2 regions of the Streptomyces sp. NPDC107471 genome follow, and region 1 is predicted to be linked to the other one. Evidence: predicted binding sites of a transcription regulator. Region 1 holds the regulator's gene; the other holds the start of a gene.
The links. Region 1 encodes HrcA, which represses chaperone genes, less so after heat shock. Its sites were predicted from a motif close to TTNGCACTCNGNNNNNCNGAGTGCNAA; they were not measured.
Positions count from the first base shown of each region.

Region 2: groES (co-chaperone GroES) is a predicted target of HrcA. The motif match lies at 4,214-4,240, and genes of this name have one in related genera.

Region 1 is NZ_JBVJPC010000001.1:448,658-462,762, forward strand. Features, by position in the region: gene ACZ66S_RS02015 (IclR family transcriptional regulator) at 1-637, shown strand, start outside; gene ACZ66S_RS02020 (MFS transporter) at 816-2,003, shown strand; gene ACZ66S_RS02025 (adenosine deaminase) at 2,068-3,057, opposite strand; gene ACZ66S_RS02030 (ribonuclease Z) at 3,078-4,010, opposite strand; gene ACZ66S_RS02035 (HIT domain-containing protein) at 4,017-4,370, opposite strand; gene ACZ66S_RS02040 (S41 family peptidase) at 4,457-7,657, opposite strand; gene ACZ66S_RS02045 (hypothetical protein) at 7,703-8,236, opposite strand; gene ACZ66S_RS02050 (VOC family protein) at 8,379-8,771, opposite strand; gene ACZ66S_RS02055 (16S rRNA (uracil(1498)-N(3))-methyltransferase) at 8,789-9,538, opposite strand; gene ACZ66S_RS02060 (nitronate monooxygenase) at 9,535-10,656, opposite strand; gene dnaJ (molecular chaperone DnaJ) at 10,732-11,871, opposite strand; gene hrcA (heat-inducible transcriptional repressor HrcA) at 11,872-12,888, opposite strand; gene ACZ66S_RS02075 (MBL fold metallo-hydrolase) at 13,038-13,769, shown strand; gene ACZ66S_RS02080 (DUF3097 domain-containing protein) at 13,801-14,105, shown strand, end outside.
Region 2 is NZ_JBVJPC010000002.1:715,129-729,233, forward strand. Features, by position in the region: gene ACZ66S_RS08085 (MOSC domain-containing protein) at 1-332, shown strand, start outside; gene ACZ66S_RS08090 (SDR family NAD(P)-dependent oxidoreductase) at 383-1,156, shown strand; gene ACZ66S_RS08095 (ester cyclase) at 1,247-1,936, shown strand; gene groL (chaperonin GroEL) at 2,021-3,646, opposite strand; gene groES (co-chaperone GroES) at 3,759-4,067, opposite strand; gene ACZ66S_RS08110 (polysaccharide deacetylase family protein) at 4,273-5,058, opposite strand; gene ACZ66S_RS08115 (polysaccharide deacetylase family protein) at 5,055-5,990, opposite strand; gene ACZ66S_RS08120 (THUMP-like domain-containing protein) at 6,082-7,275, shown strand; gene ACZ66S_RS08125 (RNA polymerase sigma factor) at 7,321-8,589, opposite strand; gene ACZ66S_RS08130 (YciI family protein) at 8,650-9,006, opposite strand; gene ACZ66S_RS08135 (FG-GAP and VCBS repeat-containing protein) at 9,144-10,553, opposite strand; gene ACZ66S_RS08140 (LCP family protein) at 10,661-11,695, opposite strand; gene ACZ66S_RS08145 (LacI family DNA-binding transcriptional regulator) at 11,883-12,956, opposite strand; gene ACZ66S_RS08150 (beta-xylosidase/alpha-l-arabinosidase) at 13,089-14,105, shown strand, end outside.

The DNA of each region.
Region 1 (14,105 bases):
GCTGCTCCAGACCCTGATCTCGCGCGGCTGGGTCCGCACCGACATCACGGGCTCGCTCTACGGCATCGGCATCCACGCCCTGCTCACCGGCACCAGCTATCTGGACTCCGACCCGCGCGTGCGGGTCGTCCGGCCGTATCTCGACGAGGCCTCCCAGGCGCTGGGCGAGACCATCCACATGGGGCGGCTCGACGGCCGGGACGTGGCCTACCTGGCGACGCGCGAGTCGCACGAGTACCTGCGGACCATCAGCCGGGTGGGCCGCCGACTGCCCGCGCACGTCGGCGCGCTGGGCAAGGCGCTGCTGGCCGAGTGGCCCGACGACCGGCTCCCCGAGGGTCCGTACGAGGCCCTCACCCCCAACTCCCACACCACGCGCGACTCCCTGCTGGCCGACCTCGCCGAGGTCCGCGCCCGCGGCTACTCGGTCGACCGCGAGGAGGGCGTCCTCGGGATCGTCGGCTTCGGCTTCGCCCTGCGCTACGACTCCCCCGCGCAGGACGCCGTCAGTTGCTCGGTCCCGGTCGCCCGGCTGACGCCGGACCACGAACAGCAGATCGTCGCGGTCATGCGGGAGATCAGGGGCAAGATCGAGGCGACGGCACCGGGGGCGGGCGGCGCCCCCAGTTGGCGTTAGTGGGCCACGCTTCTACCCGGGTTGCCTCACCCCAAACAGAACGTGAGCCACATCACGCAGCCCGCTCTTCTTCCGCAACCGCGTGCTTGATACAAATTCCTCGCGCGTTCCTGTCCGTCGACGGCTTGCGCCCAACCCCCTTTTCGAGCCGCTTCTTTCGCATGCCCTGGGAACGCCCGTGTCCGCCCCTCGCACCACCCTGCCCTGGCCCCTGGTCGCCCTTTTCACGGCCGGGTACCTCGCCCCCTACCTCCTGCCGACCACCGTCGGCCGCCTCGACTCGGGGCTCGCGCTCACCGCCACCGAGGCCGGTGCCGTCGGCAGCGCGCTGCTGCTGAGTTCGGCGGCGGCGGGCTTCCTGCTCGCCTCCCGCGTCGACCGCGTCGGCCCCCGCGTCCTGGCCCGCCTCGGCCTCACCCTCGCCGTCCTCGGCTACGGCGGCGCCGCCCTCGCCCACCCCGTCCCGGCCGTCGTCGCGGGCGCCCTGATCGGCGGCTTCGGATCCGGTACGTCGACGGCGGTGGCCGCCACCGGCATCGCCGCCCAGCCCGACCCGCACCGTGTCACCACGGTCGGCCTGCTCGGCGTCTCCGCACTCGCCGGCGCGGTCTACCTGACCGTCCCCCACCTGGGCCCCGGCCACGGCCAGCCGCTCGCCGCGATCGCCCTGACCGCACTGGCCGTATGGCCCCTGACGAGCCGTCTCCCGCTGCGCACCGCCCCCGCCCGGGACCGGGAGCCCCGTGCCCCGCTCCCCCACCTGCGTGCCGGGCTGCTGCTGGCCGCGACCCTCCCCTGCTGGTCCCTCGCCCAGAACGCCCTCTGGGGCGTCAGCGGCCGCATCGGCCTCGGCCAGGCCCACCTGTCGGAGGCGACGGTCGGCGCGGTCTTCGCGATCGCGCTCGGCGCGGGCCTGCTGGGCGTGGTCGGCGCGGGCGCCCTCGGCCCCCGGCTGGGCCGCGCGCTCCCCATCGGCGGCGGCACGGTCCTCATCGCCGCCTGCATCGCCCTCAGCGCCTCGGCGACCGACCTGAGGTCCTTCGCGGCCGGCGAGATCGCCTGGAACACGCTCTACCCGATCGTCCTGTCGTACGTCATCGGCCTGGCCGCCTCCCTCGACCCCCGCGGCCGCTGGGCGGTCCTGGTCGGCTCGGCGTCGTCCCTGGGCACGGCGGCGGGCCCCCTGACCGGCAGCCTCCTCGCCTCCCAGGCGGGCTTCCCGGCCATGGGCACGGTCCTGGCAGCGGGCCTGCTGCTGATCGCCGTACCGATGACAGCGGTCGCACTGGGCGCGGGCAGGCGCACCCTCCCGGTGGTGGAGATCCAGGTGGAGACCCAGGCATACGACAAAGCGACGGCCGCGTGAGGGCGTTCAGGGGCGCGGGGAACTGCGCGACCAGCCCCCACCGGCCCGCACCCGACCACGCACCTCAGAACTCGTAAGCGTCGACTTCCGCGAGATACCGAGCTCGCAGCTCCTCGTCATGCTCCAGGAAGGAGGCAAGGAATGAGTTGCGGGCAAGCTCCCGCAACCGCTCCTCACCCAGCCCGAGAGCCTGCTGGACGGCCGCGAAGTTGTCCCCCGCATACCCCCCGAAGTAAGCCGGGTCGTCGGAGTTCACCGTGCACATCAACCCGGCGTCCATCATCGCGCTCAGGGGGTGGTCGCCCAGCACGTCGACCGTCCGGAGCCGCACGTTGGACAGGGGACACAGAGTCAGCGGAACCCGGTCCCGCACCAGACGTGCCACCAGCTCCGGCGACTCCACGCACCGCAACCCGTGGTCGATCCGCTCCACCCCGAGCACATCCAGCGCCTCGGTGATGTACTCCGGCGGCCCCTCCTCACCGGCGTGCGCCACCCGCCGCAGCCCCATGGCGGCGGCGGCCTCGTACACCTCGCGGAACTTCACCGGCGGATGCCCCACCTCGGCGGAGTCGAGCCCGACCCCGACGATCCGGTCGAGGTACGGCTTCGCGGCCTCCAGCGTCTCCAGCGCCGACTCGGCGGACTCGTCCCGCAGGAAGCACATGATCAGGTGCGTGGAGACGCCGTGCACGGACTCGCTGCGCCCCAGCGCCCGCCACAGCCCCTCGACGACGGTCCCCATCCCCACGCCCCGCGCGAGGTGCGCCTGCGGGTCGAAGAAGATCTCCGCGTGCCGCACCCCCTGCGCGGCGGCCCGGGCGAGGTAGGCGTTGGCCAGGTCCTCGAAGTCCCGCTCGGTGCGCAGGACGGCCATGAGCTCGTAGTACAGGTTCAGGAAGGACTGGAGGTCCTCGAACTCGTACGCCTTGCGGAGCTCGTCCGTGGCGGCGTACGGCAGCTCGACGCCGTTGCGCGCGGCCAGCTCGAAGGCCAGCTCCGGCTCCAGGGTGCCTTCGATGTGCAGGTGCAGTTCAGCTTTGGGGAGGGACATCAAAGCATCGTACGACCGGTTTACCGCCGTTTCGGAACCGGTACCCGCAGCAGGTCGTGGGCCACGGTCAGCTCGCCCTCGTACCCGGCCGCCCGTGCCTGCCGTTCGAACTCTCCCCCAGACTCCGTCCGGGAGGTGCCCCCAGGTTCGGAGTAGCGCTGGCTGAAGTGCGTGAGCACGAGATGCCGTACGCCGGCGTCGCGGGCCACGGCCGCGGCCTGACCGGCGGTCAGGTGGCCGTGCTCCACGGCGAGCTGTTCGTCCTCGTCGAGGAAGGTGGACTCGATGACGAGCAGGTCGCAGCCGTCCGCGAGGGCGTGGACGCCGTCGCAGAGGCGGGTGTCCATGACGAACGCGAACCGCTGGCCCCGGCGGACCTCGCTCACGTCGTCCAGGGAGACGCCGTTCACCGAGCCCTGTCTCTGGAGCAGTCCGACGTCGGGGCCCTTGATGCCGTGGGCGGCGAGGCGGTCCGGGAGCATGCGGCGGCCGTCGGGTTCGGTGAGGCGGTAGCCGTAGGACTCGACGGGGTGCGACAGCTTGCGGGCCTCCAGGGTGTAGCCGCCGGTCCGCGCGAGCACCCCGTCCGCCGCGACCGGCGCCTCGGTGAGCTGCACCGTCTCCCGGTACGCCGTCGCGTACCGCAGCCGGTCGAAGAAGCGCTGCCCCGACTTCGGGTAGTGGGCGCTCACCTCGTGCGGGACCCGGTCGAGGTTGATGCGCTGGATCACGCCCGCGAGGCCGAGGGAGTGGTCGCCGTGGAAGTGGGTGACACAGATCCGGTGGAGGTCGTGGGCGGCGACCCCGGCGCGCAGCATCTGGCGCTGGGTGCCCTCGCCGGGGTCGAAGAGGATGCCCTCGCCGTCCCAGCGCAGCAGGTAGCCGTTGTGGTTGCGGTGCCTGGTGGGGACCTGGCTCGCGGTGCCGAGGACGACCAGTTCACGTACGGACACGGGCGGTTACCCGGGGGGCCACTGGAGGCCGCGGCCGCCGATCACATGGGCGTGGGCGTGCCAGACCGTCTGTCCGGCGCCGGAGCCCGTGTTGAAGACGGTGCGGTAGCTCTCCAGCTTCTCCTGCTCCGCGACGGCCTGGGTGGCCTGGAGGACGTCCGCGGCCAGGTGCGGTGCGGCGGCGGCGAGGGCGGCGGCGTTCTCGTGGTGCGCCTTGGGGATCACGAGGACGTGCGTGGGGGCCTGGGGGTTGATGTCCCGGAAGGCGAGGGTCGTCTCCGTCTCCCGGACGATCGTCGCCGGGATCCGGCCCGCCACGATCTTGCAGAACAGGCAGTCGTCCTGGGGTTCCCCTGGCATGGTCGTCCCTTCGCGTTGGGTTTCGGGGGCATCGTATCGTCGGCGGTGCGGGTCGGTCGTGGCTGGTCGCGCAGTTCCCCGCGCCCCTAGGTGGGCAGCCCCGGCGGTGTTTTCGCCGGGCTGCTCTCCAGGGTCTCCAGGGCGATCCGCACCGCCTCGTCCAACTGGGCGTCCCGGCCGGCCGCGTGGTCCTGGGGCCGTTGCAGCACCTCCACGTCCGGGTCGACGCCGTGGTTCTCCACGCCCCACTCGTAGCCCTCCAGCCAGAAGGCGTACTTCGGCTGGGTGATCAGCGTGCCGTCGACCAGCCGGTAGCGGCTGTCGATGCCGATGACCCCGCCCCAGGTGCGGGTGCCGACGACCGGGCCGATGCCCAGCGCCTTGATCGCCGCGTTGACGATGTCACCGTCCGAGCCGGAGAACTCGTTGGCCACGGCGACGACGGGACCGCGCGGCGCGTCCCTCGGGTAGCTGTAGGCGCGCATACCGCGCGGCAGCGCCCAGCCGACGATCCGGCGGGCCAGCTTCTCCACGACGAGCTGGGAGGTGTGGCCGCCGCGGTTCTCGCGCACGTCGACCACCAGGCCCTCGCGGGCCACCTCGACGCGCAGGTCGCGGTGGATCTGGGCCCAGCCGGGGGCCTGCATGTCGGGGACGTGCAGGTATCCGAGCCGGCCGCCGGACTTCTCGTGGACGTAGGCGCGGCGGTCGGCGACCCAGGCGTGGTAGCGCAGGGGCTCCTCGTCGGAGACGGGCACGACCACCGCGTGGCGCAGGTCGCCGCCGCCGGACGGGGAGACGGTGAGCTCGACCGGTTTGCCCGCGGTGCCGACGAGGAGCGGGCCGGGACCGGTGACCGGGTCGACCGGCCGGCCGCCGACCGCCACGATCGCGTCGCCGGCGCGGACCGCCACGCCCGGTGCGGCGAGCGGGGAGCGGGCGGCGGGGTCGGAGGTCTCGGTCGGCAGGATGCGGTCGATACGCCAACTGCCGTCCTCGTGGCGGGAGATGTCCGCGCCGAGCAGCCCCTGGCGGGGCCCGTGGCCGTGACCGCCGCGCGGGGTGACGTAGGCGTGCGAGGTGCCGAGTTCGCCGTGCACCTCCCAGAGGAGGTCGACGAGGTCGTCGTGGGTGGCCAGCCGGTCCAGGACCGGGCGGTAGCGGTCGAGGACGCCCGGCCAGTCGACGCCGCTCATGTCGGGCCGCCAGAAGTGGTCCCGCATGATGCGGCCGGTCTCCTCGTACATCTGCCGCCACTCGGCCGACGGGTCGACGGTCTGCCGGATGCGGCCGAGGTCGACGGAGATGTTCGTGTCGCTGTCGTCGTCGCCCGAGGCACGGCGGTCGCTCGGTACGACCTTCAGACGGCCGTCGGTCCACAGCAGGACCCGCTTGCCGTCACCGCTGACGGCGAAGTGGTCGGCGTCGGCGGCGAGGTGTTCGAGGCGCTGCTGGGCGAGGTCGTAGCGCTGGAGGTCGGTCTTGGGGTCGGGGTCGTCCGGGGTGGCCCGGGAGGAGCCGAGGACGCCCTGGACGGGGTGGCGCAGCCACAGCACGCCGTCCTTGGCCGCGCGCAGGTTGGAGTAGCGGCCGGCCTCCACCGGGAAGGGCACGATCCGGTCGGCGAGGCCGTCGAGGTCGACACGGGTGGTCGGGGTGCCCTCGCTGTCGGGTACCTCGTCCTTGTCCGGGGCCTCGAACGGGCGGCCGTGCCGCTGCGGGCCGAAAGGGGACGGGGTGGTGGCCGCCAGGGTGATCAGGTGCGGGCGGTCGCCGACCACGAACGCCAGGTCGAAGACGTGCTCGTCGTAGACCGGGTCGAAGGACCGGTTGGACAGGAACGCCAGGTGCTTGCCGTCGAGGGTGAAGGCGGGGGCGTAGTCCTGGAAGCGCAGCGGGGTCGCCTCGGTGACCGACAGGTCGGTGGTGTTGGCGAGGCGGAGCTGGCAGAGCGGCTCGGGGCCGGGGTGCGACCAGGCGAGCCAGGCCGAGTCCGGCGAGAAGGTCAGTCCCCGTACGTCGCCGTCCTCGCTGCGGTCCACCTCGCGGACCTCGCCGGTCTCCCGCTCCACGAGCAGGACCCGGCCGTCGTGCGCGGCGACCGCGGCCCTGCTGCCGTCGGGGGCCATCGCGAGACCCAGGACCCGGCCGAGCTGTCCGGCGGCGAGGCGGCGCGGGGTGGCACCGGGGGCGAGGCCGGTGGCGGGCGCGAACTCCAGGGCGTCGTCGCCCTCCGCGTCCGTCACCCACACCACCCACTCCTCGCCCTCCGCGCGGAAGGTGCGCGGCAGCCGGGCGCGGACGCCGGGCTCGGCGGCGAGCGCGCGGGCCGGGCCCGAGCGGTGGGTGACCCAGTGGACGGCTCCGCGCACGGCGACCGCGCTGCCGCGCCCGGTGTGGTCGGGGGCGGCCGAGCCGAACCAGCGGGAGGCGTCCACCGGGAACGGCTGCCGGTCGGCGCGCTGTCCGCCCAGCCGCACCTCCAGGCGGCGCGGTTCGGCGCCGTCGAGGTCGTCGAGGATCCACAGCTCACCGGCTGACGTGTAGACGACGCGGGTGCCGTCGCCGGAGGCGTGGCGGGCGTAGTAGCCGTCGAGAGGGGTGTGCCGGCGCAGGTCGGAGCCGTCGGCGAGGGAGGAGTACACGGCCCCGGTGCCCTCGTGGTCGGAGAGGAAGGCGATCCGGTCCTCCGCCCACACGGGGTATTCCAGGTTTCCGTCCAGCTCCTCATGCAGTCGTACGAACTCGCCGTCGCCGTCGCGGTCGATCCACAGCTTGCCCGCGGTGCCGCCGCGGTACCGCTTCCACCAGGCGGCCTCCCGGCCCATGGGCGCGGACAGGAGCACGGTCGCCGGGCCGTGGGCGACATCGCCGACGGGGCCGTACGGCAGGGTGGTGCCGGGTCCGCCGTCGAGCGGGACGGTGCGGGCCCAACTGCGGCGCAGGCTCGCCTGGCCGTGGGTGGTGATCGCGAGGACCTCACCGTCCGGGGTCCAGCCGCGCACCTGGGTGCGGGCGCTGCCCCAGTGGGTCAGCCTTCTGGACGGTCCGCCGTCGACCGGGGCGATGTGCACCTCGGGGGCGCCGTCGCGGGCGGAGGTCCAGGCGACGGTGGTGCCGTCGGGTGAGATCCGGGGGTGGGTGACCGGCACGTTGTCCGCGCTGACCCGCCAGGCGCGCCCGCCGTCGAGCGGCGCGAGCCACACGTCGTCCTCGGCGGTGAAGGCCACCAACTCGCCCTGCAGATGCGGAAACCGGAGATATGCAGACGTCGCAGGCTGTGTCACCCGATCACCCTATGCACGGCCGGTCCCCCTGCACAGACGTTTCGATCACTTGCCGTCGGGCCAGCACTGCGGGTCGTTCTGGCACCAGATCGTCCTGGTGACGGTCACGGTGACGGTCGGGCCGTTCCGCCCGGGGTTGTTGACCGGGGGCGTGGGCGTGGCGGTGCAGTCGCCGAGGCCCTCGACGTGGAACCACTGCCTGCCGCCCACGGTGGCGGTGAGGTCCCCGCGCACACACGCGCCGCTGACGGTCCGGGTCACCTTGCCCTTGACGGTGATGTCCTTGCCGTCCCGCGTCTTTCCGTCGCAGTCGACGGTGGCGACCGTGTTGACACTGGCGCTCGGTGTCCGGCCGCTGTCGTCGTAGGAGGCCGTGCAGGTCAGCCAACTCACGTCGGCCTTCTGCCGGTTCAGCTCCTTGGTGGCCAACTGGTCGGTGGTGTAGGAGACGGTCGCGGAGCTGACCGCCCCGGCCGGGTCACAGGCGGCGACCCCGCCCACGGCCAGCACGACACCCCCGACCGCACCCGCCACTCGCACCCCGCGCGGCCGACGCCCTTCCCGCCTCAACGCCACCATGAAGGGCAGCCTGCCACCGCGTGCCGTCCGGCGGTAGGGCGCATACGGTCATCGAGCGCGCCGGTTGCGAGTGACCCGGCGTCGACGCGACCGCCGCCGGACGCCGGCCGGGCTGCTGCGAAACCCGCGTCGAGAAGTACCGTCAACCGCGCAGCAGCAGCCACTCCTGGAGTTCCACCAGGTTGCCCTCCGGGTCCTTGAGGTGGGCTGTGCGCATGCGGTCCGTCATGGGGGCGGGGCCCCGCAGCAGGGTGGCGCCGCGGGCGGTGATCTGCTCGCAGTAGGTGTCCAGGGCGTCGACGCGCAGGACCACCAGGGAGCGGTGACCGGTGGCCGTGTCGCCCAGTTCGCCGAGGACCTCCGCCATCATCGAGCGGTCCTGGAGCGCGATGCCCGCCGACCCGGTGGCGGGGCTGAACTTCTCGTACGGTCCCTGCGCCGCCCCCGACTGGGGCTTGAGGCCGAGGACCTCGGCGTAGAAGCGGTAGCAGGCGGCGAAGTCGGTGACCAGCAGGCGCACTTGGGCGAGTTCCACGGACGGTCTCCCAGGGGTCAGGACCAGCGGCCGGTGCGGCCGAGGAGCAGGGCGGTGGCCGCGGTCCCGGCGGTCGAGGTCCGCAGCACGGTCGGTCCGAGGACGTAGGGGCGCGCGCCCGCCTCCTCGAAGAGCGCCAACTCGTCCTTGGCGACGCCTCCTTCGGGGCCGACGACCAGCACGATCTCGCCCCGGTCGGGGAGTTGGGCGGTGGCCAGCGGCGCGCTGCCGCGTTCGAAGTCGGAGTGGAGGACGGCGGCGAAGTCGGCTTTGGCGAGAAGTGCGGCAACCTGCTTGGTGCTCGCCGCGTCCGCGACCTCCGGGAAGCGGACCCGGCGGGACTGCTTGCCGGCCTCGCGGGCGGTGGCCCGCCACTTGCCGAGCGCCTTCAGACCCCGGTCGCCCTTCCACTGGGTGATGCAGCGGGCCGCCTGCCAGGGCACGACGGCGTCGACGCCGACCTCCGTCATGGTCTCGACGGCGAGTTCACCCCGGTCGCCCTTGGGGAGCGCCTGGACGACGGTGATGCGGGGCTGCGCGAGCGGTTCCTCGCTCACCGAGCCGAGCCGGACGACCAGTCGGTCCTTGCCCTCGGCGGCGAGCACCTCGCAGTCGGCCCAGCGTCCGGCGCCGTCGGTGAGGATGACGTCCTCGCCTTGCTGGAGCCGCTTCACGGAGACGGCGTGGCGGCCTTCGGGGCCGTCGAGGACGTACCGTCCGCCGTCACCGGCGTCGAAGTGCTCGACCACGAACACCGGTGCGGTCATCGCAGGTCCCCCTTGCCCGACAACGCTGTCCTGGCGGCGTCGAGTTCGGCCGCGAGTATCTCCACGAGCTGCCCGGCGGGCGCTTCGCGTGCCAGCCGGTGACCCTGGCCCGCCCACAGCGCCATGCCCTGGGCGTCACCGGCCTTGGCGGCGGCCTTGCGGAGCGGGGCGGTCAGGTGGTGCACCTCGGGGTAGGCGGCGGGGGCGTACGGGCCGTGCTCGCGCAGGAATCGGTTGACCAGGCCACGGGCCGGTCTGCCGGAGAAGGCGCGGGTCAGCTCGGTACGGACGTAGAGGGGGTTGGTCAGCGCCTGCTTGTGCACCTCGTGGGCGCCGGACTCGTGCGCGGCGAGGAAGGCGGTGCCGAGCTGGGCCGCGCTCGCGCCGGCGGCGAGGACGGCGGCGATCTGGCTGCCGCGCATGATGCCGCCGGCGGCGACGACCGGAACGGTCACCGTCTCGCGGATCTGGGCGACCAGGGAGAGCAGTCCCAGACCGGAGTTGTCCTGCTCGGGCAGGTCGCGGTGGGTGCCCTGGTGTCCGCCGGCCTCGACGCCCTGCGCGATGACCCCGTCGGCGCCCGCGTACTGCACGGCGAGGGCCTCTTCGGGGGTGGTCGCGGTGACGAGGGTGAAGGTGCCGGCCCGGCGCAGTGCCTCCAGGGCGTCGCTGCTCGGGACGCCGAAGTGGAAGGAGACCACCGGCACGGGGTTGTCGAGGAGTACGGCGAGCTTGGCGTCGTACCCGTCGTCACGGCCGCTGTCGGGGTCGCCCAGCTCGGTGTCGTACCAGGTGGCCTCACCGGCGAGCTGGTGGGCGTAGACCTCCACCGCCGCGGCGTTGAGGGGCGCGGCGTTAGCCGCTCCGGTGGAGCCGGTGCTTGCACCGGGGTACTCGGGCTGGGGCAGGAAGAGGTTGACGCCGAAGGGCCGCTGGGTCAGCCCGCGCACCTGCTTGATCTCCTGGTACATCCCGTCGGCCGTCTTGTACCCGGCGGCGAGGAAGCCGAGCCCTCCCGCCTCGGACACGGCGGCGGCGAGCCGCGGCACGGAGACGCCGCCCGCCATGGGGGCCTGCACGATCGGATGAGGGAAGAGATCGGTCAGTGCGGAGGACATGACGGCATGTTGTCACGTCCTCCGGACAAGTCCGAATCCGACCTCGGGACGGCTCAGGTACGCCGGTCCCGACGCTCAGGTACGCCCGTTGAAAGCGTCCTTAAGCCGGGAGAACAACCCCTGCTGCCCAGGCTGGAACTGTCCCGTGGGACGCTCCTCGCCCCGCAGTTTCGCCAGCTCGCGCAGGAGGCGTTCCTGTTCCGGGTCCAGCTTGGTCGGGGTCTGGACCTCGACGTGGACGATGAGGTCGCCCCGGCCGCCGCCGCGCAGGTGCGTGACACCCCGGGCGTGCAGCGGGATCGACTGGCCGGACTGGGTGCCCGGGCGGATGTCGACCTCCTCCATGCCGTCGAGGGTCTCCAGCGGGACCTTGGTGCCGAGGGACGCCGCCGTCATCGGGATCGTCACCGTGCAGTGCAGGTCGTCGCCGCGCCGCTGGAACATCGGGTGCGGGAGTTCGTGGATCTCGACGTAGAGGTCACCGGCGGGACCGCCACCGGGACCGACCTCGCCCTCGCCCGCGAGCTGGATCCGCGTGCCGTTGTCCACACCGGCCGGGATCTTCACGGTCAGCGTGCGGCGCGAGCGGACCCGGCCGTCGCCGGCGCACTCCGGGCACGGGGTCGGGACGACGGTGCCGAAGCCCTGGCACTGCGGGCACGGGCGGGACGTCATGACCTGGCCCAGGAAGGACCGCGTCACCTGCGACACCTCACCGCGTCCGCGGCACATGTCGCACGTCTGGGCGGAGGTCCCGGGCGCCGCGCCCTCGCCGTTGCAGGTGGAGCAGACGATCGCCGTGTCGACCTGGATGTCCTTCGTGGTGCCGAAGGCCGCCTCGTCGAGCTCGATCTCCAGGCGGATCATCGCGTCCTGGCCGCGCCGGGTCCGCGAGCGCGGCCCCCGCTGCGAGGCCGTACCGAAGAACGCGTCCATGATGTCCGAGAAGTTCCCGAACCCGCCGGCCCCGAAGCCGCCCGCGCCACCGCCGCCGGCCTGCGAGAGCGGGTCGCCGCCGAGGTCGTAGACCTGCTTCTTCTGCGGGTCCGACAGCACCTCGTAAGCGGCGTTGATCTCCTTGAACCGCTCCTGGGTCTTCGGATCCGGGTTGACGTCCGGGTGCAGCTCGCGCGCGAGCCGACGGAACGCCTTCTTGATCTCATCCTGCGACGCGTCGCGGCGCACGCCGAGAACGGCGTAGTAGTCCGTGGCCACTTACGACTCCGCCAGGATCTGTCCGACGTACCGTGCCACTGCGCGTACCGCTCCCATCGTTCCCGGGTAATCCATGCGGGTCGGTCCGACCACGCCGAGCTTGGCGACTGCCTCGCCGCCCGAACCGTAGCCGACCGAGACCACGGAAGTGGAGTTGAGTCCCTCGTAGGCGTTCTCATGACCGATACGGACGGTCATGCCCGAATCCCCGGCCTCACCAAGGAGCTTGAGGAGGACGACCTGTTCCTCCAGGGCCTCCAGGACGGGCCGGATGGTGAGGGGAAAGTCATGTCCGAAGCGGGTGAGATTGGCGGTGCCGCCGATCATGAGCCGCTCCTCGTTCTCCTCGACGAGCGTCTCCAGGAGAGTGGAGAGCACTGTCGTGACCGTACCCCGGTCCTCGACGTCGAAGCCTTCGGGCAGGTCCTCGACGAGCCGCGGCACATCGGCGAACCGCCGCCCGGCGACCCGGCTGTTGAGCCGCGCCCGCAGATCGGCCAGCGAGGCCTCCCCGAAGGGGGCCGGGCAGTCGACCATGCGCTGCTCGACCCGGCCGGTGTCGGTGATCAGCACGAGCATCACGCGCGCGGGGGCCAGCGAGAGCAGCTCCACGTGCCGCACGGTCGAGCGGGTGAGGGAGGGGTACTGCACGACGGCGACCTGCCGGGTGAGCTGCGCGAGCAGCCGCACGGTCCGCGCCACGACGTCGTCGAGGTCCACGGCGCCGTCGAGGAAGTTCTGGATCGCGCGCCGCTCGGGCGCGGTCATCGGCTTGACGCCCGCCAGCTTGTCGACGAACAGCCGGTAGCCCTTGTCGGTCGGGATGCGCCCGGCGCTGGTGTGCGGCTGGGCGATGAAGCCCTCGTCCTCCAGGACCGCCATGTCGTTGCGGACGGTCGCCGGGGAGACGCCGAGGTTGTGCCGCTCGGTCAGGGCCTTCGACCCGACGGGCTCCTCGGTGCCGACGTAGTCCTGGACGATCGCGCGCAACACCTGAAGCCTGCGTTCACTCAGCATCGCGCACACCTCCAGAGGTCGTTCCCTTGGCACCTCGCCTGGCACTCTGTCCGTCCGAGTGCCAACGCTCCCGGGCCAGTGTACGGCGGTGGGGTGCTCCCAGGGCAAGGCTGGTCCTCGCACGACGGTCGTACGGCTAGCGTCGCGGTATGACGGTGACTTGGGAAGAGCTCGGGTGGGAGCGGGTCGCGACCGGGGTGGGGCGGTGCCGGCTGCCCACCTGGGACTGCACGGCGGGCCTGGTGATCGGCGAGGGCACGGCCCTCTTGGTCGACGCGGGCTCCGGCCTCGCGGAGGGCGCCCGGCTGCGCGCGCAGGCCGAGGAACTGGCCGGCCACCGTGTGACCCATCTCGCGCTCACCCACCCCCACTTCGACCATGTCTTCGGTGCGGCGGCGTTCCCGGGGGTGGAGGTGTTCGGCGCGGTGGGCGCGGAGACGGTGCTGGCGGGGCGGCTGGGCCGCGCGGAGCTGCGGGCGGACGCGGTGCGCAACGGACTGGACGCGGCGGTGGCCGACGAGGCGGTGGACGCCCTCGTCTCCCCCCGGCACCACGTCTCGGGCGAGTGGACGCTCGACCTCGGCGGCGGCCGCCAGGTCCTGCTGGCGAACGTCGGCCCGGGCCACACGGCCCACGACCTCGCCGTCCTCGTGCCCGGCGCCCCGGAGGTCGTCTTCTGCGGCGACCTGGTCGAGGAGTCCGGCGAACCGCAGGCGGGCCCCGACGCCATACCGCAGCACTGGCCGGCCGCGCTCGACCGGCTGCTGGAGCTGGGCGGCGAGGACGCGCTGTACGTGCCCGGTCACGGAGCGGTGGTGGACGCAGCCTTCGTACGGGCGCAGCGGGACGCGCTGGCGGAGCGTTTCGGCGTGTCGTGGTGATCCCCCGCGTGGTTCTCCTATCGTCATCCGAATGCGCCAGTACTCCGCCGACCTGACCCCTCCGTGGAAGAAGCCCAAGCCGGTGCCGGAGGTGCCCGCCGAGCCCGGCCTGGTGGTCGAGGAGCCCGGGACCGGCTTCTGCGGCGCGGTGATCCGCTGCGAGGCGGGCACGGTGACCCTGGAGGACCGCTTCGGCAAGCACCGGGCGTTCCCGCTGGAGCCCCGCGGTTTCCTCCTGGAGGGCCGGGTGGTGACCCTGGTCCGGCCTGCGGCCGCGTCTCCCGTACGGCCCTCCCGTACCGCGTCCGGCTCGGTGGCCGTCCCCGGCGCACGCGC
Region 2 (14,105 bases), on a different contig from region 1:
GGATCGGGCCCGAGGTGGTGCTGGAGATCACCTGCGCGCGGATCCCGTGCGGCACCTTCCAGGGCCACATGGGCGAGCGGCACTGGGTGAAGCGGTTCACGCAGAAGGGCGCACCGGGCGCCTATCTGCGGGTGATACAGCCGGGCGAGATCCGGGCCGGGGACCCGGTCGAGATCGTGCACCGGCCGGACCACGAGGTGACGGTCGCCCTGGCGTTCCGCGCGATGACCACCGAACGGCCGCTCCAGCCAAGGCTGTTGGCGGCGGGCGAGGCGCTCCATCCGGAGCTGCGGAAGTGGGCACAGGAATACGTGGACAAGCACGGCGCCTGACGCCCCCCGGGCAAGCGGACGCTGTCGGTCCCGGTCATTAACCTTGCGCCATGACAACGGCATTGATTACGGGATCGACCGCGGGCATCGGTGCCGCGTTCGCACGACGGCTGGCGGCTGACGGGCACAACCTGGTGCTGGTGGCCCGCGACACCAAGCGGCTCCAGGAACAGGCGACCGAGCTCCACGACCGGCACGGCATCGAGGCCGAGGTCCTCACCGCCGACCTCGCCACGGACCCCGGCATCGAGGCGGTCGCCGCCCGCCTGTCGGACCGCAGGTCGCCCGTCGACCTCCTCGTCAACAACGCCGGCTTCGGCAACAAGGGCCGCTATCTCGACGTCTCCATGGCGGACGAGCTGAAGATGCTCAAGGTGCACTGCGAGGCGGTGCTGCGTCTGACGTCGGCGGCGTCGGAGGCGATGCGGGAGCGGGGCCGCGGGGGTGTGGTGAACGTCGCCTCGGTGGCCGCGTTCCTGCCCCGCGGGACCTACGGCGCCTCGAAGGCGTGGGTCGTGCAGTTCACCCAGGGCGCGGCGCGGGACCTGGCCGGCAGCGGGGTCCGTCTGATGGCGCTGTGCCCGGGCTTCGTGCGGACCGAGTTCCACCAGCGGGCCGGGATGGGCACGGACAACATCCCCGGCTGGATGTGGCTCGACGCGGACAAGCTGGTCGCCGCCGCCCTCGCCGACCTGGCCCGCGGCAGGACCCTGTCGATCCCGGACCCGCGGTACAAGGCGCTCATGGGGCTGGTGAAGGTGGCGCCCCGGGGGCTGTTGGGCGGGATCACGTCGAGGACGGGGCGGAAGTACGGGCCGCAGTGACCGTCCCGTCCGGCGCGTGCCGTCCGGGCACCGGCGGGCGGACAATGGTGCCGTGACACCCAGCCCAGGGGGGCCGGAGGCGGTGGCGAGATGACCTTCGTACAGCTCATCGACTGCAGGACCAGCCGATTCGACGAGATGGACCGGCTGATGGACACATGGGTCGAGCAGACCAAGGGGAAGCGGACCGCGACGCACGCGGTGGTCGGCAAGGACCGGTCCGACGCGTCGCACTTCGTCGAGATCGTGGAGTTCCCGTCGTACGAGGAGGCGATGCGGAACTCGGGGCTGCCGGAGACCGAGCGGATCTTCCGGGGAATGGTCGCGCTGTGCGACGAGATGCCGACCTTCACCGACCTGGACGTGGTGCGGGACGAGCAGCTCGATCCGGCCGTCGCGCGGGAGTTCTTCACGCGGGCCGGGCGGGCCGGGACGGCGGAGCTGTTCGAGCGGTTCACCGACGACTACGTCGACCACGATCCCGCCAACCCCGGGGACCTGGAGCTGGCGGCGGCGCGCGAGGAGTACGAGGGGTGGCGGCGGGCCTTCGTCTTCACCTTCCGGATCGACGACCAGATCGCCCAGGGCGACCGGGTGTGCACCCGCTGGACCTGGGCCGGGAAGCACACCGGCGAGTTCGTGGGGGTCCCGGCGACCGGGCAGAACGTCACCATGACCGGGACCACCTGGCACCGGTTCCGGGACGGGCGGATCTGCGAGGGATGGTGGAGTTACGACCGTGCGGGGCTGATGGAGCAGCTCGGGGTACTCGGGGAGTGACGGCCCGGACCTGGTGACCCGCGAAGGGGAAAGCCCCCGTTCCCTCTGGGCGAGGGAACGGGGGCCTCCTTACGAGCGGTTCGCTCAGTGGGAGTGGCCGTGGCCGTGACCACCGGCGGCCGGCTCCTCCTCTTCCTTCTTCTCGACGACCAGGGTCTCGGTCGTGAGGAGGAGGGAGGCGATGGAGGCGGCGTTCTCCAGGGCGGAGCGGGTGACCTTGACCGGGTCGATGACGCCGGCCTTGACCAGGTCGCCGTACTCGCCGGTCGCGGCGTTGAAGCCCTGGCCCTTGTCGAGCTCGGCGACCTTGGAGGTGATGACGTAGCCCTCCAGGCCGGCGTTCTCGGCGATCCAGCGCAGCGGCTCGACGACCGCGCGGCGGACCACGGCGACACCGGTGGCCTCGTCGCCGGTCTTGCCGAGGCCGCCTTCGAGCACCTTGGCGGCGTGGACCAGAGCGGAGCCACCACCGGAGACGATGCCCTCCTCGACCGCGGCGCGGGTCGCGGAGATGGCGTCCTCCAGACGGTGCTTCTTCTCCTTCAGCTCCACCTCGGTGGCGGCGCCGACCTTGATCACGCACACGCCGCCGGCCAGCTTCGCGAGGCGCTCCTGGAGCTTCTCGCGGTCCCAGTCGGAGTCGGTGTTCTCGATCTCGGCCTTGATCTGGGCGACACGGCCCTGGACCGCGGCGGAGTCACCGGCGCCGTCGACGATCGTGGTGTCGTCCTTGGTGACGGTGACGCGGCGGGCGGAGCCCAGCACGTCCAGACCGACCTGGTCGAGCTTGAGGCCGACCTCCTCGGAGATGACCTCGGCGCCGGTCAGCGTCGCCATGTCCTGCAGCATCGCCTTGCGACGGTCGCCGAAGCCGGGGGCCTTGACGGCGACCGCGTTGAAGGTGCCGCGGATCTTGTTGACGACCAGGGTCGACAGGGCCTCGCCCTCGACGTCCTCGGCGATGATCAGCAGCGGCTTGGAGGCACCCGCCTGGATGACCTTCTCGAGCAGCGGCAGCAGGTCCTGGATCGAGGAGATCTTGCCCTGGTTGATCAGGATGTACGGGTCGTCGAGGACGGCCTCCATACGCTCCTGGTCGGAGACCATGTACGGGGACAGGTAGCCCTTGTCGAAGGCCATGCCCTCGGTGAAGTCCAGCTCCAGACCGAAGGTGTTGGACTCCTCGACGGTGATGACACCGTCCTTGCCGACCTTGTCCATCGCCTCGGCGATGAGCTCGCCGACCTGCGTGTCCTGGGCGGACAGACCGGCGACGGCGGCGATGTCGGACTTCTCGTCGATCGGACGGGCGGTCGCGAGGAGCTCCTCGGACACGGCCTTGACCGCGGCGTCGATGCCCTTCTTCAGGGCGGCCGGGGAGGCACCCGCGGCGACGTTCTTCAGGCCCTCGCGCACCAGCGCCTGGGCGAGCACGGTGGCGGTGGTGGTGCCGTCACCCGCGATGTCGTTGGTCTTGGTCGCCACCTCCTTCACGAGCTGGGCGCCGAGGTTCTCGTACGGGTCCTCGACCTCGACCTCACGGGCGATGGTGACGCCGTCGTTGGTGATGGTGGGAGCGCCGAACTTCTTGTCGATGACGACGTTGCGGCCCTTGGGGCCGATCGTCACCTTCACCGTGTCGGCAAGCTTGTTGACGCCGCGCTCGAGGGCGCGACGGGCGTCCTCGTCGAACTTCAGGATCTTCGCCATGGGAGCGTGAGCCCTCTCGGAAATCTAGGTGAAAAGAGACTGCGCCCCGGGCGCCCGGCTTGTTAGTGGTCGCGGGGGCCAGGGGCGCAGCTCTGAGAAATGCTGGGGTGAATTACTTCTCGATGATCGCGAGAACGTCGCGGGCCGAGAGGACGAGGTACTCCTCGCCGTTGTACTTCACCTCGGTGCCGCCGTACTTGCTGTACAGCACGATGTCGCCGGTCTGCACGTCGAGCGGCAGGCGCTCGCCGTTCTCGAAGCGGCCCGGGCCCACGGCCAGGACGACGCCCTCCTGGGGCTTCTCCTTGGCGGTGTCCGGGATGACCAGGCCAGAGGCGGTGGTCTGCTCGGCGTCGAGCGGCTGGACCACAATGCGGTCCTCGAGCGGCTTGATGGCAACCTTGGAGCTGGTGGTCGTCACGATCCGACCTCCCCCTTCGGAGATCTCACGGGGTTAACTGTCTGAGGTGGCGACCAGGTGGATCCGTCGTCGCGGGTGCCGGACCTGCCCGTCGCTGTGTTGGCACTCTCCAGGGGGGAGTGCCAGACCCGAGACTATGACCGTGATTAGCACTCGGTCAAGCGGAGTGCCAATCGCGTCTCCGGAGAGGGCCTTGGGAGCACCCCTACAGGTAGTCCTCCAGCCGCCCCACCGTCAGTCCCCGCCGCTCGATCTCCCGCAGCAGCCTCGTCGTGCGTTCGGTCAGGGTCGGTCCGGCCGTCTCCCCCGACGTCACCGAGACGATGTCGCCGGGCCGCAGCCCCCGCCGCTCCCCCTGCGCCGCCACGCTCCACAGCACCACCGCCGAGAGCCCGCAGTCGGCCGCCGCGTGCAGGGTCGTGCGGTCGTACGTCCCGTAGGGCGGCCGGAACAGCCGCGGCCGGATGCCGAAGCGGGACCGCACCTTCTCCTGCTGGCCGCAGATCTCGGCGCGCTGCCCGGCGTACGGCAGGCCGCGCAGGGCGGGGTGGTCCAGGGTGTGGTTCTGGATGCGCGCGCCGACCGACTGAAGGCGCGCGAAGTGGCCGTAGCCGGGGCCGACGACGCTGTCCGTGAGGAACATGCTGACAGGCAGCCGCAGTTCACGGACCAGGTCGACGAACCGCGGGTCCCGCTCGGCGCCGTCGTCGTAGGTGAGGAAGACGACCTTGTCGGAGGTCTCGACGCGCCGCACGACCGGCACCAGCGCGCCCCGGCCCACCGCGCCGCGCGCCGGCACCCGCGGGGGCGCCGGCAGCGGGGACGTCAGGCCCCAGTGGCGGTAGGGCCGTCCGTCCGCCTTCGCCGGCCCGTACGACCCCACCCGCTGGGCCGCCTTCTTCCCGAGCCGTTCGATGGGGTCGACGGACTGGGCGCAGCCCGCGAGGAGTACGGCCGCCAGCCCCGCGGCGACCAGGGTCCGCGGCCTCACAGATAGTCCTCCAGACGGGCGACGGCGTACCCCTCGGCCGTGACCTTGTCCAGGAAGCGGCGGACCATGTCGGTCATCGTGCCCTTCCAGTCCTCCCGGCCCCGGAAGTGGCTGAGCACGATGTCGCCGGGGCGGATCCTGCGGTCCCACTCGCGGTACTCCCAGTGGTCGACGAAGACCTCCTCGTTCCAGATCGGCGCGTATCTGATGCCGCAGGACCTGGCCGCGCGCAGGGTGTCCTCGTTGTAGTTGCCGTAGGGCGGCCGGAAGAGGGCGGGCCGGGTGCCGTACCGCTTCTCGATGACGTCCTGCATCCCGCAGATCTCGTGCTTCTGGCGGGCGTAGGACAGTCCGGGCAGGTAGGGGTGGTGGAGGGTGTGGTTGTCGAGGACGACCCCCCTGTCCCGCATGGTGCGGAAGTAGCCGTAGTCGTCCTTGACGAGGTAGTCGCTGAGGAAGGCGGTGTACGGGATCCGCAGCTCGCTCATCATCCGCAGGAAGGCGGGGTCCTTCTCGGCGCCGTCGTCGATGGTGAGGAAGACGATCTTCTGGTCGGTGGGGATCGTGGTGAAGACCGGCGGCAGCCCCTTCTCCTCGTGGCCGTCGACCTCGAAGCCCTTGCGGGTGGTGATGCGGGGCTTGGTCACGGGTGCCGGCGGGGCCGTCAGCGGGACCCTCTTCAGGCCCCAGCGCCGGGCGGTGGCGGTCCGGGCCTGTTCGGCGCGGAGTCGGGCGGCCCGGATGACGGTCTTGTCGGCCTGGAGCTCGGCGGCGGGGGCCGGGGGCGCCGGGAGGGGCTGTTGCCGCCGTACGTCGGTGGCGTTCGGGCGGGCGCAGCCGGAGGCCAGGGCGGCCGCGGCCAGGAGGACGAGTCCGCCGCGGATCGACACCCTCAACGCACCATTTTTATAGGTTTGTCCTACTGTTCCCATGGCGCCGGATCCTCGCAGGTCACGGCGTCGCACCCGGGCCGACACCGCCGCCCGGCAGCGGACCGTCCACCGACTGGCCCACAATGACCCGGTGAACGACCTCGCCCCCCTCCTCACCCCCGAGGGCCGTGCCCTCCTCGACGACGTGCGCGGCACCGCCCCCGCCGACGAACTCGCCGTCGCCACCCGGCTGCGCCGCGAGCACCCCGCCGAACTGGTCTCCGCGGCGCTCGGCCAGGCCCGGCTGCGGCAGCGGGCGGAGGCGAAGTTCGGCGCCGAGGACGCGGGGCGGATGTTCTTCACGCCGAACGGGGTCGAGCAGTCGACGCGGGCGAGCGTGGCCGCCCACCGGGCCCGCCGGCTGACGTCGATGGGCGTCACCTCCGTGGCGGACCTGTGCTGCGGGATCGGCGGTGACGCGATCGCGCTGGCCCGGGCCGGCATCCGGGTCCTCGCGGTGGACCGGGACCCGCTGACGGCCGCGGTCGCCCGGGCGAACGCCGAGGCGCTCGGCCTCGCCGACCTCGTCGAGGTACGGGAGGCGGACGTCACGGAGGTCGACACGGCCCCGTACGACGCCGTGTTCGTGGATCCGGCGCGGCGGGGCGGGCGGGGCCGCATCTTCGATCCGGAGGCCTATTCGCCGCCCCTGTCCTGGGCGGTCCAGGCCGCTCTCCAGGCCCCGCACGCCGCGTTGAAGGTCGCACCGGGCATCCCGCACGAGGCGGTTCCGGCCGAGGCCGAGGCGGAGTGGATCTCCGACGGCGGGGACGTGAAGGAGGCGGTGCTGTGGTTCGGCACCGCGCCGGGGGCGGTCCGGGCGACGTTGCTGCCGGGACCGCGGACACTGCTCGGCCGGGGGCTGCCCGACCCCGAAGTCCGTTCCGTGGGGCGGTACTTGTACGAACCCGACGGTGCCGTCATCCGCGCCCACCTGGTCGCCGAGGTGGCCCACGAGGTCGAGGGCGGACTCGTCGACCCCACCATCGCGTACGTGACCTCGGACGCCCTGCTGCCGACGCCGTACGCTACCGCCTACGAGATCACCGACCGACTCCCCTTCAACGTCAAGAAGTTGAAGGCGCTGCTGCGCGAGCGGCAGGTCGGGATCCTCACCGTGAAGAAGCGCGGCTCGGCGGTCGAGCCGGAGGAACTACGCCGCAAGGCCCTGCCGAAGCCGCAGGGACCGAACGCGGTGACGGTGTTCCTCACCCGGGTGGCGGGGGCACCGACGATGCTGATCGGCGCGCCCGCACGGGCCGTCACCGGCGCCGGACCCTCCTGAGCGGCCGCCGTCACGGACCGGCGCCGGCCGGGTCTCCGAAACCGTTCACCCGCCGCACTCCCGCGCCCTGTCCAGCAGCAGTTCCCGTTCCCGTTCGTTGCGGGTCAGTGCGGCGGCTCGTTCGAACTCGGCGCGGGCCTCCGTCGTGCGGCCGAGGCGGCACAGCAGGTCGCCGCGGACGCTCGGCAGCAAGTGGTAGTCGTGCAGGGCGGGTTCACCGGTGAGGGTGTCGACGATCTCCAGGGCCGGGGCCGGGCCCTCGGCCATGGAGACGGCGACCGCGCGGTTGAGTTCGACGACCGGGGAGGGGGCGCGGGCGGCGAGCAGGGCGTAGAGGGTGGCGATGGACCGCCAGTCGGTCTCCGCGTAGGAGTACGCGTGCGCGTGGCAGGCGGCGATGGCGGCCTGGAGGGCGTACGGGCCGGGGGCGCCGGCGGCCGTGGCGTCGGCGCGGCCCAGGGCCCTGATGCCGCGGGCGACGAGCATGCGGTTCCAGCGGCTGCGGTTCTGGTCCTTGAGCAGGACGGGCTCGCCGTGCGGGCCGGTGCGGGCGGCCGTGCGGGCGGCCTGGAACTCCAACAGGGCCGCGAGACCGTGCACTTCGGGTTCCTTGGGCATCAGCGCGGACAGCAGCCGGGCCAGGCGCAGGGCGTCCTCGCACAGGGAGGGGCGCAGCCAGTCGTCGCCGGCGGTGGCCGCGTACCCCTCGTTGAAGATCAGGTAGATGACGTCCAGGACGGATCCCAGGCGGGCCTCGCGGTCGGGGCCGTAGGGGACCTCGAAGGCGATGTTCTTCGTGGCGAGGGTGCGTTTGGCGCGCACGATCCGCTGGGCGACCGTGGCCTCCGGGACGAGGAAGGCGCGGGCGATCTCCGGGGTGGTGAGACCGCCGAGCAGGCGCAGGGTGAGGGCGGTGCGGGCCTCCGCGGACAGCACCGGGTGGCAGGTGGTGAAGACGAGCCTGAGCAGGTCGTCGTCGATGTCCTCGGGGTCGGCGGGCTCCTCGGGCGGGGCGGTCTCCGACAGGTCCCGGCCGATCTCGGCGAGCTTGCGGGCGTAGTTCTCCCGGCGGCGGACCAGGTCCACGGCCTTGCGCCGGGCGATGGCCATGAGCCAGGCGCCCGGGTTGTCGGGGACGCCGTCGCGCGGCCACTGCTCCAGCGCGGCGACGAGCGCGTCCTGGGCGAGCTCCTCGGCGATGCCGACGTCCCGGACGACCCGGGTGACGCCGGCGATGATGCGCGCCGACTCCATGCGGAAGACGGTCTCGACGGAGGTGCGGGCGTCGGTGCGGGAGGGCTGTGAGGTGGTCACAGCCCCCCATTCGACACCGTTACGGCCCTACAGCCAAGGACGGCGGACCGCCCCCGGGGCTCAGCCCTCCACGATCTCCCGCACCTCGCAGGTGACCGTCCAGTGCTCCTCGTGGACCTTCAGGAAGCGCTTGGTCCACTCGATCGCCTCGGCCATGTCCTTGGCCTGCACGATCGCGTACCCGCCGACGACCTCCTTGGCCTCGGTGAAGGGCCCGTCGGTCACCGACAGCTCGCCCTTCTCCCAGCGGACCCGGGTGCCCTGCGCGGTCGGCATGAGCCCAGCCGTGTCCAGTAGGACCCCGGCCTTCGTCATCTCCTCGATCAGCTCGCCCATGCGCTGCATCAGGGCGTCGCTGGGGCCCTCGGCGGGGGCGGTCTTCTCGTCGATCTGGACCATCGACAGGTAACGCGGCATGGTGACTCCTCGGTCGCTGCGGGGCCGGTCCTTCCCGGCCTCTCACCAGTGCGTCGATCGGGAGAGGCCGGGATCGACAGACCCCGCGGATTTCTTCGGAGATTTTTCTACGGCCCCTCAATCATGGGCCTGACCTGCTACGACAGCGAGCTGCCGAACGACGCCCGCTCGACCGGCGCCCCGACCGTGCGGGGGCCGAAGGTGAACGCCGCGTCCGTCACGATGCCGGTCGGACGGCCGCGCAGCGACCAGACCGCGCCTTCACCGGTGTTCCCGCCCTCGACCATGTTCTCGCGGGGCGCCGCCGCCGCGAGGTCCGCGTAGGCGTTGCCGTTGATGTCGAGGACGTTGACCGCGCCGCCGAAGTTGTCACTCGACTCGGCGGCGCCGGGGACGCCCTCGGTGTCCTGGGTGAAGCCCTGGGAGCCCTTGCCGGTCAGTCCGTCGCGGCTGCCGTAGAGGACGTTGACCATGCCGGCCCCGGCCTTGTCGCCGAGCATCTCGCCGGGCGCGCCCACGGCCACGTCGGCGTAGCCGTCGCCGTTGACGTCACCGGCCGCCACCGCCTCGCCGAAGCGGTCCTCCTCCTCCTTGGCGCCGGGGACGTCCGCGGTGTCCTGGCTGTACGACTTCCAGGTCGACGCCGGCTTCAGACCGGAGGCCGAGCCGAGGGCCACGGTGACCGCGGACTCGTTCGGGACGCCCCGGACGAGGTCGCCGTAGCCGTCGTGGTCGACGTCGCCGAAGGCCACCTGGCCGCTGCCCTCCGGGGAGGCGGCGTAGGTGAAGGCGCCTCCGGTGGCGTTGGCCAGGTAGAGCTGGGAGCCGATGCCGCCGTCGCCGGTGTAGACGGTCAGCGCGAGGTCGTCGCGGCCGTCGCCGTTGACGTCCCCGGCGGCCGCGTACATCACGTCGAAGGGCTCCACCTTGGTCGAGCCGAAGTCCTGCGTGGCGGTGGGCTTCGCGGTCCGGGAGATCGGGCCCCGCCAGACGGTGGCCTCGGTGCCGAGCGGGTCGTCACCGGGGGCCCGGCCGCCGCGGAACAGCACCAGGTCCGGCCAGCCGTCGCCGTCGAAGTCGCCCGCCTGGGTGGTCGCCGCGGGCACGGACACCCCGCCGGACAGGCCCTCCTTGGAGCCCCAGACGACGACCGCGTCCCGGGTCGAGGAGGCCTGCCCGATGATCAGGTCGGTGCGCCCGTCGCCGTCCAGGTCCCCCGTGGAGAGCTGGTAGCCGAAGTTCTCGCCCGCGGCGGGGTCGCCCGGAATGCCGCTGGTGGAACGGCTGATGACGATGCGGCTGTCCTTGGTCAGGCCGTGCGGGCCGCCGTACATGACGGTGACGTAGCCCGCCCCCTGCTTGCCGCCGACGGTGGCGATCGGAGCGCCGACGGCGAGGTCCTTGTAGCCGTCGCCGTTGAAGTCGTCCTGGACGGCCTTCGACTCGGCCGCCGAGGCGCCGGCGGCGAGGGCGGGAATCCCGCCGAGCGCGAGCACGCCGGCGATCAGCGGTACCGACCATGCTTTGTACGAACGCGAGTTGGACATCGGTGTTCCCCCTGGTTACTGCAGTGTGGTCACCGCAACAGACATCACTGGCCGCCCGTTGGTTGCAGCGGTCGTCCGTTTTTTCGGTGGACACGTCAGCGAAAGGCTCAGCGGAGCGACTCCCACAACTCGCTCGCCGCCGGTTCCTTCGCCACCACCCGGTTGGGGTCGGAGGCGGCGGTGACGACCGGCATGGTCACGGTCTTCACGCCCTCCGCCGCGAGGCCCTTCAGGCTCTCGCCGAGGGTGGTCAGCTCGGTCAGGGAGTCGAGGCCGGTGTCGGTGGTGAGGCTGCCGGTGACGGCGTCGGCGACGGAGTACAGCTTGGCGGGGCTGGTCAGGAGGCCGGCCGAGGAGATCTGCTCCAGCAGGGCCTTCACCAACTGCTGCTGGAGGCCGATGCGGCCCAGGTCGCTGCCGTCGCCTATGCCGTGCCGGGTGCGGGCGAGCGCGAGGGCCTGCTTGCCGTCGAGGTGGTGGGTGCCCGCCTTCAGGGTGAGGTGGCTGTCGGCGTCGTCGATGTCCTCGTCCGTGGTCACCGTGACCCCGCCGAGGGCGTTCACCAGTTTCGCGAACCCGGAGAAGTCGATCTCGATGTAGTGGTCCATGCGGACGTCCGTGATCGACTCGACCGTCTTGACCGCGCACACCGGACCGCCCACCGCGTAGGCGCTGTTGAACATCGCGCCGTACGACACCGCCGTGGCACCGCCGCCCTCCAGCGGGCAGGACGGGCGGGTGACGAGGGTGTCCCGCGGGATGCTGACGACGGTGGCCGTCGTGCGGCCCGCGTCGATGTGGACGACCATCGCGGTGTCGGACCGGGCGCCGGTGCTGCTGCCGCCGCCGAGCGCCTCGTTGTCCTTGCCGCTGCGCGAGTCGGAGCCCAGGACCAGGATGTTGACGGCCTCGGTGGGCAGCGGTGCCGCGTCGGAGGCGGTCGCGGTCGGGGTGGCCTTGGCGGGGCGGTCGTCGCCGAGCGCGCTGTTGATGTCGACGCTCTTGATGTTGCTGTTGAGGTGCCAGTACGCCCAGCCCGCCGCGGCGCAGCCCGCGACCAGCGCGCCCGCGAGCGTGAGGCCGACGGCCTTCAGCACTCCGGGCCACCGGCCCACTCGTCTGTCCTCGTCGTCTCCGCTCACAGAGAGGAACGTAAGTCCGAATTATTACGAGGAACGCCTCGCGGACCGCTTTCTTCGGGAAATCTCAGACTTCTCATGGCAGCGTCACGGCCGGCGCCGGATCACCTCCGAAAGTTTCGGCCGCGGAACCGATTGGCTCGGAGGAGTGTGGGCGCGGGCACCTCACACGACCCCGCGAGGCACCACCTCAGGCGCCTTCCGGCCCACCGCGACGGGCCGTACTGCTGCGCACCACCAAGGTCGTCGCGAGTTCCACCCGCGTCGCCGCGGGGTTGTCCGCGTCCCGCCCCAGGTCGAGCACCAGCTTGGCGGCGGCCTCGGCCATCTCGGTCAGCGGCTGCCGTACGGTCGTCAGCGGCGGCCCCACCCAGGGCGCCACCGGCAGGTCGTCGAAGCCGACCACGCTCAGGTCCTCCGGGATGCGCAGCCCCAGCTCGCGCGCGGCCTCGTAGACGCCGAGCGCCTGGAGGTCGTTGCCCGCGAAGACGGCCGTGGGCCGGTCCGGGCGGCGCAGCAGTTCCAGGCCCTGGCGGTAGCCGGTCTCGTGGTGGAAGTCGCCCGGCATGATCAGGTCGGGGTCGACGGGCAGCCCGGCGGTCTCCAGCGCGGCCCGGTAGCCGTCGACGCGGGCGCGGCTGCACATCATGCGGGAGGGCCCGCTGATCGCGCCGATCCTGCGGTGCCCCAGCTCGACCAGGTGCCGGGTCGCGGCGAGCCCGCCCTGCCAGTTGGTCGCGCCGATGGAGGGCACGTCGGCGCCGGGATCGCCGGCCGGGTCCATCACCACGAACGGGATCGACCTGCTGTTGAGCAGCGCGCGCTGGGACTCGTCGAGCCCGGACAGCACGAGGACCACTCCGTACGGGCGCCGGGCGGCGACCTGGTCGGCCCAGGTCCGCCCGGGGGTGAGCCGTCCCGCGCTCTCGCTCAGGACCACGCTCAGCCCGGCGTCGCGGGCCACGTTCTCCACGCCCCGGATGACCTCCATCGCCCACGCGCTCTCCAGCTCGTGGAAGACCAGGTCGATCAGGGGCGACCGGCTCGCCTCGGCACGCCGGCGCCGGTAGCCGTGCGCACGCAGCAGGTCCTCGACGCGGGCGCGGGTCGCGGGCGCGACGTCGGCCCGGCCGTTGAGGACCTTCGAAACTGTCGGCGCCGAGACGCCGGCCTCCCGGGCGATCTCGGCGAGGGTCGCGGTCTGCTGCGACCGTCCCACCGCAGGGGATGTCGTCCGGGTTTCAGCGGGCTCCGGGGGTGTCATGGCGGCGATCGTATCCCTGCGCGACCTCTTGACGAACCCTCCTGGCGGCCCTAGGTTCCCAAAACATTCGGATTATATCTCGAAACATTCGCGAAGGTCGTCGACCCGACAGTCGAGCCCGACAGGAGTTACATGACCACCGCGCCCTGGCGTGACCCCGCCCTGACCGCCTCCGCCCGTGTCGACGACCTCCTCTCCCGGATGACCCTGGAGGAGAAGACCGCCCAGCTCTACGGCGTGTGGGTGGGCGCCAGCACGGACGGGGAGGGAGTCGCCCCCCTCCAGCGCGAGATGACCGCCGACTACGACTGGGACGAGCTGATCACCCGGGGCCTCGGCCAGCTCACCCGCCCCTTCGGCACCGCCCCCGTGGACCCGGCGCTGGGCGCGCAGGCACTGGCCCGCGCCCAGCGCCGTATCGCCGGGGCGGGCCGGTTCGGCATCCCGGCGCTGGCCCACGAGGAGTGCCTGGCCGGCTTCACCACCTGGCGGGCCACCGCCTATCCGGTCCCGCTCGCCTGGGGCGCGAGCTGGGACGCCGACCTGGTCGAGGAGATGGCCGGCGCCATCGGCCGCGACCTGCGCGCGGTCGGCGTCCACCAGGGACTCGCCCCCGTCCTGGACGTGGTCCGCGACCCGCGCTGGGGACGGGTCGAGGAGACGATCGGCGAGGACCCGTACCTGGTGGGCACGATCGGCGCCGCCTACGTCCGCGGTCTGGAGTCGGCCGGGATCGTCGCCACGCTCAAGCACTTCGCCGGGTACGCCTCCTCGGCCGGCGCCCGCAACCTCGCACCCGTGCGGGCGGGCGTGCGCGAGTTCGCCGACATCACCCTGCCGCCCTTCGAGTTCGCCCTGCGCGAGGGCGGGGCCCGCTCGGTGATGGCCGCGTACACCGACACCGACGGCGTCCCGGCCTCCGCCGACCCCGGCCTGCTGACCGAACTGCTCCGCGAGGAGTGGGGGTTCACCGGCACGGTGGTCGCCGACTACTTCGGCGTCGGCTTCCTGCAGAGCCAGCACCGGATCACGGCCACCGAGGCGGGCGCGGCCCACGCGGCCCTCGCGGCGGGCCTCGACGTCGAACTGCCCACCCTCAAGTGCTACGGCACCCCCCTGATCGACGCCGTCCGCGCGGGCGAGATCCCC